2 regions of the Superficieibacter sp. HKU1 genome follow, and region 2 is predicted to be linked to the other one. Evidence: predicted binding sites of a transcription regulator. Region 2 holds the regulator's gene; the other holds the start of a gene.
What was found. The regulator PurR, encoded in region 2, represses purine synthesis genes. The targets are predictions, from matches to a motif close to CANGCAAACGTTTGCNTG.

Region 1 (7,295 bases), 2.1 Mb from region 2:
TAGGCTGCGCCCACGGTCATCGCGTGCAGCGCATCGGCGACGCTAATCTTCTCACGCTCGCCCAACACGCGGCCGCTGGCGGTCACGCGGTTAACCGCGCACCAGCCGGTAAACAGCGGATTGACCGGGGTAATGCCGCAGTCGCTGTGGAACGCAAAGGGAATTTGATGGCGCACGGCGCTGCCGCAGGCATCCATCCGGTTAGCACGCTCCGGTCCCATCGTTTTCGCGTAGTGCTGGTCGCCCCAGTAGTAGATATGGTTACTGAAGAAATTCACGCACATCCCCAGCGACTTGATACGCTTAAACTGATCTTCGCGCAGCATTTGCGCATGTTGCATGGTCGCGCGATGGTTTGCCGCCGGGATACGGTTTAACGTCTTTTCAACCGCCTGAATAAAGGCTTCCGAGGCTTCATCGCCGTTGCAATGGCAGTGCACCTGATAGCCGCGGGACATGATTTCATAAACCTGCTGATCAACCTGCTCCGGCGTGGCGTTCCACGCGCCGTTTGCGCCGGTTTTATAGTAGCCCGGCGAGAGCATACGCCCGGAGCCACCCTGAATGGAGCCATCGAGGAAGATCTTCATCGGTCCGAATATCATCTTCTCATGACCGTGCTTCATCATGTCAGCAGCAAACTCGACGGCTTCCACAAACGGTTTTTTCACAAACGGAGGGCCGTAAGCGACCAGCAGGCGGATCGGGAAGCTGTTCTCACGCGTCATGCGGATATAGTTAGCGGCCAGCTCAGGGTTGTTAAAATCCGTCAGACCCATATCTGCCGCGCTGGTGCAGCCCGCGCGGAAGGCTTCCTGGCCAAAATTGCGAATAGCGGTTTCCGTCGTTAACGCGTCCCAGAAACCATATTTGTTCAGGATGGGGCCCATTGCGGCGAATTCGACCAGCTCACCGTGCAGGGTGCCGTCGGCATTCTTCACGACGCCTTCAATGGTACAGTCATCGAAAATACCGCAGTCATGCAGCGCAGCGGTATTCGCGCCCATCAGGTGAATGCTCATGTGGATAACGGCAACCGGGCGAGTCGTGGAGACGCGATCGAGATGCTCGCGGCCCAGCTTTTCGCTGCCGAAATAGATAGGATCGACGCCCCAGGCGATCAGCGGCTCGTTCGGATCGGTCATGGTCCGCTCAATCGCCTGTAGCGTGGCGACAACGTCGTCAAACGAACGGCAGCCCTTCCAGACCTTGCCGGTATAATCCGGGCGATCGTAGTAGCCCACGTAAGGGAATTGCCACATGCCGCCGCCGGTGGCGTGCGAGTGCGCTTCAATAAGGCCCGGCATCAGCACTTTGTCAGCGAACGTGGTATCCAGCGTATAGTCGCCGAACCCTTCCAGTTCTTCAAGCGATCCCACGCTCAGGATCCGATCACCGCGTACCGCAACGTGCGTGGCTTCCGGCAGCGAGGGGCACATGGTGATAATTTTTTTAGCCTGATAGATTACGATAGCATCGGTCGTCATATCTTTGCCTTCGATGTAAGGGAGAAGAATAAGAGTGGCGCTATGCTAGGCCGCTTGTTTGGCGTATAAAAGAACCAAAAACCGGCAATATTAAGGTACCAATTTTGACGACGCCCCTGCCTTTTGAACTTACCGGCATCACGCTTGCACCTGGCCGAAAAAGAAGCCAGCAGCTTTATCTGGCGCTTCGTGAACTCATTATAAGCCAGCCGGAAAGCGGCGGGAGCAAGCTGCCCGCAACGCGTGAACTGGCGACCATGCTCAACATCTCGCGCAACACGGCCATCATCGCCTATGAACGGCTGTGCGCTGACGGTCTGCTGGAGACGCGAACCGGCGATGGCACGTATATCACACTGATGCACAAGGCCAAATCTGCCCACGGCATTCTGCCGGCGCTGCCTTCCGACGCTCCGCTACATGACGGGATGAATCTTGCTATCGCCGCCCGCTTTAACCGTCATGTTGTCCACACCGATCAGCCGCGGGCGTTTCGTATTGGCCTGCCGGCGCTGGACTGTTTCCCGTTTGAGACCTGGTCACGGCTGCAAAACCGCTTCTGGCGGCGCGAGCCGGTTGCCTATATGGGGTATGGCGATCCGGCCGGGGATAAACAGCTCCGGGAACTGATTGCCAACTATCTGCGCAATGCTCGTGGGTTAAAATGCGATCCTGCCCAGGTGCTGGTGACGCTGGGCGCGCAGCAGGCCATCATGGTCTGCGCCGCCATGCTGTTAAATACCGGCGATGAAGTGGTGATAGAAAATCCCTGCTACTGGGCGGCCGCGGGCGCATTTTCCTGCCTTGGGGTTCACATCAATCCGCTGGGTGTGGACGATGAAGGAATGATGACGCAAGGGCTGGCGGCGATCCCGAGAGCGAAGATGGCCTATGTGTGTCCCTCCTGCCAGTACCCGCTGGGTGTCACGATGTCACTGTCACGGCGGCTGGAATTGCTCAACTGGGCGACTGAACGTCAGGCGTGGATCATTGAGGATGATTACGACGGCGAATACCGCTATAACGGCACGCCGCTGATGCCGCTGGCGGCGCTGGATGAAAGCCACCGGGTGATATATATCGGTTCGTTTTCAAAAGTCATGTATCCCGGCCTGCGCCTGGGCTATCTGATCGCCCCGCCGCAGCTGGCGGATAAACTGACATTATTACGCACGCTTTCCACGCGCCAGCCGCCGATGAACGATCAGCGCGTAATGGCTGATTTTATCGCCGAAGGGCATTTTCAGCCGCATATCCGTAAAATGCGCAAAGTGAGCCGGGCGCGCCGCGATGCGCTGCTCACCGCCTGGCGCGCGCAGTTATTGCATATCGGCGACATGCCGGAAGTTTCATCGGGGCTTCAGGTGACGGTGCGCCTCACATCGGCTGAGCAGGAGCAGTTGCTGGTCGCGCGTGCGCTTGCCGCCAACATTGAAATAACGCCGTTAAGCTCTCTCTGGCTGCCGCACGCCACCGAAGATGACAACCACTACGGGCTGATCCTTGGTTTTGCGGGCATTAGTGAAAACGAGATTATAACTGCGGTGCAGCGTTTGAAGGCGGTCTGGCCGGACGAGGCGGAGATGGCTTTCGCCAGGCGACGCGGTACTCTGATGTGCCGGAGCAAAGCGTAGTTTTGGGTGCATCGTTTGCCGGGTGGCGGCTTCGCCTTACCCGGCCTACAGGTTATTTGCCACCTGTAGGCAAGCGCAGCGCCGCCAGGCATCATTCCACGGTATAACGTGTATCCGCAGGCTGAATTAATGCCCTTTGCGAATCAAATACCGATACGGCAACGAGCCGGTTTCCTGCGCCACCAGCTCATGCTCCATAAACGTACAAAACCCTGGAATATCGCGGGTTGTCGCCGGATCGTCGGCAACAATCGCCAGCGTTTCACCCACCTGCATATTACGCACGGTTTTACGCACCATCATGACGGGCTCCGGGCAGCGAAGGCCCAGTGCATCAAGGGTATGGTCGGCAGTCGAAAACGAATCGGTCATGGTCATCTCGCGTTATTCAAAACGGCGATAGTTTACGCCGCCTTTTTTGTGACGCAAGTCAGGTTAACGATTGCGTGAAAAACAACCGTTGCAAAGCGCGGCCAAAGCAGTATCATGCGGCGGTTTTCATTGGGTTCCCTCACCCCAACCACTAAAAAGGTCACAACATGATGCAGTTTACCTCCGCTCAGCGCATGAAGGCGCTGGTCTGGCTATCGCTTTTTCACCTGCTGGTGATCATCTCCAGTAACTATCTGGTGCAGTTGCCGATCTCGATTTTCGGTTTCCATACCACCTGGGGCGCGTTTAGCTTTCCGTTTATCTTTCTGGCAACCGACCTGACCGTGCGTATTTTCGGCGCACCGCTGGCACGACGCATTATCTTTGCGGTTATGGTTCCGGCGCTGCTGGCGTCCTACGTTATTTCCTCCCTGTTTTATATGGGCGAGTGGCAGGGATTCGGCGCGCTGGCGCACTTTAACCTGTTCGTCGCCCGTATCGCCGCGGCAAGCTTTATGGCCTACGCGCTGGGGCAGATCCTTGACGTACACGTCTTCAACCGCCTGCGGCAAAACCATCGCTGGTGGATGGCACCGACCGCCTCGACGCTGTTCGGTAACGTCAGCGATACCCTCGCCTTCTTCTTCATCGCCTTCTGGCGCAGTTCCGATCCCTTTATGGCGACGCACTGGGTAGAGATCGCGCTGGTTGATTACAGTTTCAAAGTACTCATCAGCCTGATTTTCTTCCTGCCGATGTACGGCGTGGTGCTGAATATCCTGTTGAAAAGGCTGACGGATAAATCTGATTTCTCCGCATTGCAGGCGGGTTAAAGGTTCGGCGTTGCGGTTGTGTTAAGATAGGGTCATGAGCCATTCATGGCCGTTTATCGAATAAGGAAGAAGTCAATGCGCAAGATGGTTAAATATGTCGGTATTGGCCTGCTGGTGATGGGGCTTGCGGCCTGTGACAACAACGACTCGCCGTCCTCGTCCGCTCAGGCGGCCTCGACGGAAAGCAATGCCACCGGTCAGCCTGTTAGCCTGCTGGATGGGAAAGTGACCTTCTCATTACCGGCGGATATGTCTGACCAGAGCGGCAAGCTGGGAACTCAGGCCAATAACATGCACGTCTATTCCGACCCGACCGGGCAGAAAGCAGTGATTGTTATTGTTGGCGATGACACCAGCGAAGGTCTGGACGTACTGGCGAAACGTCTTGAAGATCAGCAGCGCAACCGCGATCCGCAGCTTCAGGTGGTCTCTAATAAGCCGCTGACCGTAAAAGGCCATGAAATGCAGCAGCTCGACAGCATCATTTCTGCGAAAGGCCAGACCGCATGGTCTTCCGTGGTACTGAGCAAGGTTGACAACAAACTGCTGACCCTGCAGGTTACGCTGCCTGCCGACGATCAGCAGAAAGCGCAAACTGCCGCGGAAAATATCATCAATACCGTTGTGATTAAATAATCACGCGGCGGCTTCCGGTGGCAACATCGGAGGCCGTGTTTTTAACCGCCATCCCAGTAATAACGCGACTGCCACCAGCCCCGCCGACGCCAGATAAATCACCGGTACGCCCGCCCAGGTCATCAGGAGTCCGGCCAGCGGTCCCGTTATCCCCAGCGACATATCCATAAATACCGTATAGGTCGCCAGCGCCGATCCCTGATTCTCCTGCGGTACCGCCTTCACGGCCACGACGCCCAGCGCCGGGAAGACCAGCGAGAAGCCTGCCCCCGTCAACAGCGTGCCGATTTTCGCCAGCAGCGGCGTTTCCGCAATCCCCACCAGCAACAGCCCGGCGATTTCGACCACAAAGCAGAGCATCGCTACGTTCAGGCCGCCCAGCCGGTTAATCGCGTTCGGAAACAGCAGGCGGGTACCCACAAAGGCGCAGCTAAACAGGGTCAGGGCGAACGCCGCGCTGTCCCAGCCTTTTGCGTCATAGAACAGGGTGATAAACGTGGCGATCACGCCAAAGCCTGACGAGGCCAGCGCCAGCGCCATGCCGTACAGCCATACCCGGCCCAGCACGGCGCGAAACGACATCGGTTTCCCCCGGCTGGCTTTCACCGCCGCTCTTGGCAACGCACACAGCAGCGCGACCAGCGCCACCGCCATAATAATCAGCGACAGTCCGCGCAGTCCCGCCCAGTGATAACACAGCATGCCCAGCGGCGCGCCCATCGCCATCGCGCCGTAGGTCACTATGCCGTTCCAGGAAATCACCCGTCCGATATGCCGCGATCCGACGACACCAACGCCCCACAGCGTCGAACCGGTGCCGGCAAAACTCTGCCCGAAGCCGAGGATCACCCTCCCCAGACACAATAGCGCCAGGCTTAAGATGGGCCAGCCGCTGCCGGAGGCGGCCAGCAGATAGCTGACGCCGCTGAGGAAACAGCCGCAAAGGCCAAAGACGACGATTTTTTTTGGTCCCAGCAGGTCGGCGTAGCGCCCGGCGTGCGGACGGCTAAGCAGGGTAGCGAAATATTGCAGGCTGATGACCAGCCCCGCCCAGAAAGCGCTGAATCCCATTACATCATGCACATAGCCGGGAAGGACCGCCAGCGGCAGACCGATAGTGAGGTAGCTTGCGAAGTTAAAAATAGCGACAGACAGGATCCGCAGGTTCAGGCGTAAGCCGCTCGGCTCCGGCCCGGCGACGGGTTCAGGCATAACGATCACCACATTTTTACAACAATGTTTCAATATTACACGTCATGAAATGAAATGTTGCAGCCCTTTTCAGATTTTGTGTCTCCGGCGGATATCGAACAAAGCGCTATACTCAACTCAATTACGTTGTACAAGGCGGCAGCTCAGAGGCAAGTCACTGAGGCGAGCGAGTGCGGCCCGGACAGCGCGACTGGCAAAACGAAGGACATACACGCAGTGCATTCTCGAACAAGGAACCATTCATGATTACCCCACATCCCGATAAAGCGGGCCTGCATATTTTGTTAAAACTGGCCTCGCTGGTCATTATTCTGGCGGGTATTCATGCGGCGGCAGATATTATTGTTCAGCTTCTGCTGGCGATCTTTTTTGCTATTGTGCTGAACCCGCTGGTGACCTGGTTCATCCGTCGGGGTGTTAAGCGTCCCGTCGCGATCACTATCGTGGTCATCGTAATGATGATCGTGCTGACCGCCCTGTTTGCAGTGCTGGCCGCCTCACTCAATGATTTTATCGCTCTGCTACCGAAATATAATAAAGAGCTGACCGGTAAAGTGATCTATTTACAGCGGCAAATTCCCCTGCTTAACCTGCACCTCTCACCTGAACTCATGCTCAGACGGATGGATTCTGAAAAGGTGATGGCCTTTGCCACCACCCTGATGACCCAACTTTCTGGCGCAATGGCAAGCGTGGTACTGCTGGTAATGACCGTGGTGTTTATGCTGTTTGAAGTACGCCACGTGCCTTATAAACTGCGTTTCGCGCTCTCTAATCCGCAAATCCACATTGCCGGTTTGCACCGCGCATTGAAGGGCGTTTCACATTACCTGGCCCTGAAAACACTGATTAGCTTATGGACCGGCGTGATTGTCTGGCTGGGCCTGTTACTGCTGGACGTGCAATTTGCGCTGATGTGGGGCGTGCTGGCCTTCCTGCTGAACTACATTCCCAATATCGGATCCGTGCTTTCGGCGGTGCCCCCGATGTTTCAGGCGCTGCTGTTTAACGGCGTGTATGAGTTTGTGATGGTTGGCGCGCTGTTCCTGGTGGTGCATATGGTGCTGGGCAATATGGTCGAACCGCGCATGATGGGGCACCGGCTGGGGATGTCGACGCTG
Region 2 (7,295 bases):
GGCAGCGTAGAAAACCGTGCTCGTCTGGTGCTGGAAGTGATTGATGCCGTTAGTAAGGAGTGGAGCGCCGACCGCATTGGCATCCGCGTTTCACCCGTCGGCACGTTCCAGAATACGGATAACGGGCCGAACGAAGAAGAAGATGCCCTGTATCTGATTGAAGAGCTGAACAAGCGCGGCATTGCCTATCTGCATATGTCTGAGCCCGACTGGGCAGGCGGTCAACCGTATAGCGAGGCGTTCCGTCAGAAAGTTCGCGAGCGTTTTGATGGCGCGATTATCGGTGCCGGTGCCTATACGCCGGAGAAAGCCGAAACCCTGATCGCCAAAGGTCTGATTGATGCAGTTGCTTTTGGCCGTGATTACATCGCCAACCCGGATCTGGTCGAGCGCCTGGCACGCAAAGCGGAACTGAACCCGCAACGTCCGGAAAGTTTCTACGGCGGCGGTGCTGAAGGCTATACCGATTACCCCTCTTTGTAATCCTGCATTGATAGCGGCAAGGATCCGCCGCTATACTAAAACGACGTTTCTGTTTGAAATGAAAAGACAAACTTTTACCTGAGAGGATGAGATGCGCTTACTTCACACTATGCTCCGTGTTGGCGACCTGCAACGTTCTATCGATTTCTACACTAAAGTCCTTGGCATGTCGCTGCTGCGTACCAGCGAAAATCCGGAATATAAATACTCTCTCGCCTTCGTCGGTTACGGCCCGGAAAGCGAAGAGGCGGTGATTGAGCTGACCTACAACTGGGGCACCGACCATTACGATCTGGGTACGGCGTACGGTCATATCGCACTGAGCGTTGATAACGCCGCTGAAGCCTGTGAAAAAATTCGCCAGAACGGCGGTAACGTAACCCGTGAAGCAGGTCCGGTAAAAGGCGGTACGACCATCATCGCCTTTGTGGAAGATCCGGATGGCTATAAAATTGAGCTGATTGAAGCCAAAGACGCAGGTAAAGGTCTGGGCGATTAATTGCCGGTGGGCCTGTTCTGGCCCACCCTTTTCTCTTCGCATACTGCAACGCCGGGCAAAATTTGCCATAATGCGCGCTACTTTTTTCTACTAAGAGATACTGATGTCCGATAACGCTCAACTGACTGGTCTGTGCGACCGTTTTCGTGGTTTTTATCCTGTCGTCATTGATGTCGAAACGGCTGGATTCAACGCCAAAACGGATGCACTACTCGAGGTCGCTGCTATTACCCTGAAAATGGATGAACACGGTTGGCTGATGCCGGACACGACGCTGCATTTTCACGTTGAGCCTTTTGAAGGGGCAAATTTACAGCCTGAAGCGCTGGCATTTAACGGTATCGATCCCACTAATCCGCTGCGCGGCGCCGTCAGCGAATATGACGCGCTGCACGCGATTTTCAAAGCGGTACGTAAAGGCATTAAAGATCAGGGCTGTAACCGGGCAATTATGGTGGCGCACAATGCGACCTTCGACCATAGCTTTATGATGGCCGCTGCCGAACGCGCATCGCTGAAGCGTAACCCGTTCCACCCTTTCGTCACCTTCGATACCGCCTCGTTGAGCGGGCTGGCTCTGGGGCAAACGGTCCTGTCCAAAGCCTGCACTACCGCCGGGCTTGATTTTGACAGTACGCAGGCACACTCCGCCCTGTATGACACGGAACAAACCGCGCTGCTGTTTTGTGAAATCGTGAATCGCTGGAAACGCCTTGGCGGATGGCCGCTGCCCGTACAAGATGAAGCATAATAAAAAAGCGACCCTGGAGTCGCTTTTTTTTTGCCGGTAGCTTACTGAGCGTCGGTGCCGTCAGTCGCGTGTTTGGCGGCAGTCTCTTTGATCAATGACTGCAGCTCGCCACGCTGATACATCTCGATAATGATGTCGCAGCCGCCAACCAGTTCACCGTCTACCCACAGCTGTGGGAAGGTCGGCCAGTTCGCGTATTGCGGCAGTTCCGCGCGAATATCCGGGTTTTGCAGGATATCAACGTAGGCAAAACGTTCGCCACAGGCAGAAAGCGCCTGTACGGCCTGAGCAGAGAAACCGCAGCTCGGTAATTTCGGTGAGCCTTTCATGTACAGCAGGATCGGGTTTTCAGCGATCTGACGCTGAATTTTTTCAATTGTCGTACTCATTGTCATGCTTCCTTAACTTCTTTTACGGCAGTAGTCTGTCATTGTAGCGTTTCAGGCCCTGGACCGAAAATAACATTTTATTCACTCACTATTATTCTATCGTCTGAATCCAAAAGATGCTTTATCAATACCGTTTTATTATCGATGAGACAAATTAATCGCACAAACTGTGCGCAATTTGCCCGCCAACGGGCGATTTTTTTTGCGCCCGGTAACGAATCAGTCTTTTAGATGCAAAAAGACTATTAACTTTCTGGCTTTTTATGCATTAGAATCGACTGGCTTTTTGTCACCATCATGCGCAGGCATATCTTCATGCCTGCCCGAACCAGGGGAATGCTCAGTGGCGCGGATAAATAAAGTCTCGATCACGCTCTGTGCCTTACTGTTTACATCGTTTGTTTTTTCACCACTTGCTCAGGCTTCTGAGCAGGCGAGAGCGTCTGCCATACAGAAAACGCATTTAGCAAAGACCTCAGAACAAAAAACGAAAAGTAAAACAACCAGTAAAAAATCCAGCAAGACCGTCACTAAAACAGCGACGAAATCCAGTAAAAGCACCAGCAAAACGAAAGCCAAAACGGCCCTCACCTCCAGTAAATCCAGACGCGATAAAACCAAACCCACCAAAACCGCTGTCGTAAAGCTGGCCGATAAAAAATGTACGGTGCGTAAGGGTTATAAGAATAAATGCCTCAATGCCTCGACCAAACCGCTGGCGCTGAGTGACGTTCACAAGGTCCGTATGCAGAAAGCGCAAAGAACGGCCATGTCCAAGTTAATGAATCAGATTGGCAAACCCTATCACTGGGGTGGTTCGTCACCGCGTACCGGATTCGATTGCAGCGGTCTGGTTTACTACGCGTACAAAGACCTGGTTAAAATCCCGATCCCGCGCACGGCGAACGAAATGTATCATCTGCGCGATGCTGCGCCGATTGAGCGCAGCAGCCTCGAAAGCGGCGATCTGGTCTTCTTCCGCACTCAGGGACGCGGCACCGCCGATCACGTTGGCGTTTATGTTGGCAACGGCAAATTTATTCAGTCACCGCGTAGCGGCCAGGATATCCAGATCTCGTCGCTGAGTGAGGATTACTGGGTACGCCACTACGTTGGCGCACGCCGGGTCATGACGCCGAAAACCATTCGCTAATCGCTGTCCTGCTGCTCATGCAGCAGGACAGGCTCTTCTTACGGCTCCGTTATTTTGTTAATATACCCGTGCTTAATATGTGGATATTGAGTTATCAAAATAAAAAGGAGTATCGCAATGTCGTTCGAACTGCCTGCATTACCGTATGCACAAGACGCGCTGGAGCCGCATATTTCTGCGGAAACCCTCGCTTATCATCACGGCAAACATCACCAGACCTATGTGACCAATCTCAACGCACTCATCAAAGATACGGACTGGGAAAATAAATCACTGGAAGAGATCGTTCGTGGCGCCGAAGGCGGCATGTTTAATAATGCGGCTCAGGTGTGGAACCACACCTTTTACTGGAACTGTCTTGCCCCTTCTGCCGGTGGTGAACCTGGGGAAGCGCTGGCAAATGCGCTCAGCCAGGCCTTTGGCAGCGTAGACGCATTTAAAAAGCAGTTCACCGATGCGGCAATCAAAAACTTTGGTGCAGGCTGGACATGGCTGGTCAAAAAAGCGGACGGCACTCTGGCGATCGTTTCTACGTCTAACGCTGGCACGCCGTTAACCACCAGCGATACACCCTTGCTGACCGTGGATGTCTGGGAGCACGCTTACTACATTGACTACCGCAATGCCCGTCCGGGTTATCTGGAGCATTTCTGGGCGCTGGTGAACTGGCCGTTTGTGGCACAAAACCTGGCAGCCTGAGTAACTGCGCAGAAGACGTTTGCCTTCTGCGCTATCGCTTAACGGCTGGCGCAAACTTCACGCGCGGGCTGACGGGCGGAAAAGAACACCACCAGCAGTGCCAGGCCCGCAATGATGGCCCCCATTACCGGAACAAAGCTATAACCCAGCCCGCCGGAGATCACCGCTCCACCGGCCATCGCCCCTAAAGCATTACCGAGATTAAACGCCCCGATATTCACCGACGATGATAAGCCCGGCGCTTCGCTGGCCACGCGCATAACGCGCATTTGCAGCGGTGGAACCACGGCAAATGTCGCGGCACCCCATACCAGCATACTTAACGCCGTGCCAAACTCATTGCGGGCCAGCAGCGGGATAGCCAGCATGATCGCAATTAATAACAGCAGAAAACCTTTTAACGTGGCATTCACTGAACGATCGGCAAATTTACCGCCGAGATAATTGCCGATGGAGAACCCTGTCCCCACCAGGACCAGCATCGCAGTAATAAAGAGTGGCGTTGCCGCAGACAGACTGTGCAGAACCGGCGCGATGTAGGTGTAAAGCGTAAACATCGCGCCTGCCCCCAGCACGGTCGTCAGCAGTGCGCTAAGAACCTGCGGACGCAGCAGCACCGTCAGTTCCTGCCGCACGTTGGGCCGCTCCCCTGCACTGCCTTTTGGCAGCGAGAACCACAGGCTCGCCATGGCAATAACCCCCAGACCCGCCGTCGCAAGAAAGGACATCCGCCAGCCAATCGCTTCACCCAGCCAGGTGGCCGCCGGAACGCCGCCAATGTTGGCGATGGTGAGCCCCATAAACATGGTCGCCACCGCGCTGGCCTGTTTATGTTTTGGCACCACGCTTGCGGCAACCACCGATCCCAGACCAAAGAACGCGCCGTGGTTAAGGCTGGTGACAATACGGGAAAGCATCAGCGTGGTGTAATCGGGTGCAATCGCAGAAAGCACATTGCCGAGGGTAAAAATCGCCATCAGAAAGATTAGCGCGTTGCGCCGGGCGCGGTGGGAAAGCAGGAGCGTCATGATGGGAGCACCGACCATTACGCCAATCGCATAGGCGCTGATAAGCATACCCGCAGTGGGAATAGAAACATCGACCCCTTTGGCAATCGTGGGCAATAATCCCATCGGAGAAAACTCGGTGGTGCCAATACCAAACGCACCGATAGCCAGCGCCAGCAGGGGAAAATTAACTTTCATGAACAGACTCCGTTTTGGCCGACATCACCACGACACGACGCAAAGAAGCCAAAAGCATGACATCAATCACAAAAAAACGAAAGTGAGGCAAAATGCAAAAGAGTTTTGCTGAGAGGTGCAAAATCGCAAAAGCGGCGTGAGGGAGAAGACTCTCCCTCGGATGAATCAATGCAGAACGGCAACCAATGCGCTGGCAACAATCAACCCCAGCACAATAATGGTCGTTACCAGAGAAAACTTAAGATCGGCACTCATCAATTTTTACTCCTTGTTATGACCCTGTGAAAAGTGAGCTTGTTCATTTTTACACACTTAACGGCGAAAATCTTGCAGGATTTAGATTGATATACATTTTTTCTCTTTCCCTTTTCATCAGGATCGGCCAAAATTCCACGCTTAATTATAAGCGTACCAGCCATTGACCCCCACCTGACGTTCTGTGTCGATTTCCCGACCTAAGCAATGATCGCAAAATTGCGCCAGGGGTGTGTGAAGGCAAACGTTTACCCTCCTATTTGCAGGCGTTCAGGCCAGGGTCCGGAGTAAGATGTAATGGCAACAATTAAAGATGTCGCGAAACGCGCAAACGTTTCCACTACAACTGTGTCACACGTTATCAACAAAACCCGTTTTGTTGCTGAAGATACGCGTAATGCAGTGTGGGCGGCAATTAAAGAACTTCACTATTCTCCCAGCGCTGTTGCCCGCAGCCTGAAGGTTAATCACACCAAGTCGATTGGCCTGCTGGCGACCAGCAGTGAAGCGGCCTATTTTGCCGAAATTATTGAAGCGGTTGAAAAAAGCTGTTTCCAGAAAGGTTATACCCTGATCCTTGGCAATGCGTGGAACGATATTGAAAAGCAACGCGCTTATTTGTCGATGATGGCGCAAAAACGCGTCGATGGCCTACTGGTCATGTGCTCTGAATATCCTGAATCGCTATTAAGCATGCTGGAAGAATACCGTCACATTCCGATGGTAGTGATGGACTGGGGCGAATCAAAAGCGGACTTTACCGACTCGGTGATTGATAACGCGTTTAAAGGTGGCTATATGGCCGGGCGCTATCTGATCGAACGCGGCCATCGTGATATCGGTATTATTCCAGGTCCGCTGGAACGTAATACCGGGGCCGGGCGTCTGGCCGGGTTTATGAAAGCGATGGACGAAATTCAGGTCACGATCCCTGAACAGTGGATTGTCCAGGGGGATTTCGAACCGGAATCCGGCTATCAGGCGATGCAACAGATCCTCAATCAGTCCCAGCGCCCCACCGCCGTCTTCTGCGGTGGCGATATCATGGCGATGGGGGCATTATGTGCCGCCGATGAGATGGGCCTGCGCGTGCCGCAGGATATTTCGGTGATTGGTTACGATAACGTGCGCAATGCCCGTTTCTTTACGCCAGCGCTGACGACGATTCATCAGCCGAAAGATTCCCTCGGCGAAGCCGCGTTTAATATGCTGCTGGATCGCATTGTGAATAAGCGGGTTGAATCGAAGTCCATTGAGGTGCACCCCCGCCTGATTGAACGCCGCTCGGTAGCCGATGGTCCGTTCGTCGACTACCGCCGTTAAGTTAGCCTGCGGGAGCCGTTTCTTCCGGGTCCCGCAGCCACTCTTTGTTCAGCGTTTCGCTGTCTCCCAAATACTCCAGCAGCCATCCCAGCGCGGGCGAGATATCGCTCTGCTGCCAGGTTAAGCAGCAGGCCGCATCAGGAAACGGGTTCTCGAGGGCCAGCGCGACCCACTCGCCCGAATCTGTCCATGGCCGGGCAAAATGTGAAGGCACCATCGCCGCACAAAGACCCGCTGAGATACAGGTTGCCGATGACTCCCAGTCCGGCACCACGACGCGCTTTTGATTGTCCAGCAGCCACGTCGTGCGCTTTGGCAACGAGCGTGAGGTATCCTCGCGCACCAGTGAAGGCCAGTTACGTAGCTCATCGTCGCTTAACGGCCCCGGCTGTTTTGCGAGGGGATGGTCGCAGGAGACAACGCAGTTCCAGCTCAGCATTCCCATATCCCGAAACGCGTAGCGCCCACCGACCGGAATAGCCTGGGTTGCGCCGATGGCCAGTTCCACCCGCCCATCGGCCAGCGCATCCCACACACC

Region 1: tusA (sulfurtransferase TusA) is a predicted target of PurR. The motif match lies at 3,553-3,570, and genes of this name have one in related genera.

The regions. Positions count from the first base shown of each region.
Region 1 is NZ_CP119754.1:330,493-337,787, reverse strand. It holds gene P0H77_RS01610 (amidohydrolase) at 1-1,487, opposite strand, end outside; gene P0H77_RS01605 (PLP-dependent aminotransferase family protein) at 1,592-3,121, shown strand; gene tusA (sulfurtransferase TusA) at 3,248-3,493, opposite strand; gene P0H77_RS01595 (7-cyano-7-deazaguanine/7-aminomethyl-7-deazaguanine transporter) at 3,661-4,326, shown strand; gene P0H77_RS01590 (DcrB family lipoprotein) at 4,402-4,962, shown strand; gene P0H77_RS01585 (MFS transporter) at 4,963-6,207, opposite strand; gene P0H77_RS01580 (AI-2E family transporter) at 6,417-7,295, shown strand, end outside.
Region 2 is NZ_CP119754.1:2,460,984-2,468,278, forward strand. It holds gene P0H77_RS11760 (alkene reductase) at 1-483, shown strand, start outside; gene gloA (lactoylglutathione lyase) at 575-982, shown strand; gene rnt (ribonuclease T) at 1,086-1,733, shown strand; gene P0H77_RS11775 (Grx4 family monothiol glutaredoxin) at 1,775-2,122, opposite strand; gene P0H77_RS11780 (C40 family peptidase) at 2,466-3,275, shown strand; gene sodB (superoxide dismutase [Fe]) at 3,393-3,974, shown strand; gene P0H77_RS11790 (MFS transporter) at 4,013-5,179, opposite strand; gene P0H77_RS11795 (YnhF family membrane protein) at 5,345-5,434, opposite strand; gene purR (HTH-type transcriptional repressor PurR) at 5,732-6,757, shown strand; gene punR (DNA-binding transcriptional activator PunR) at 6,759-7,295, opposite strand, start outside.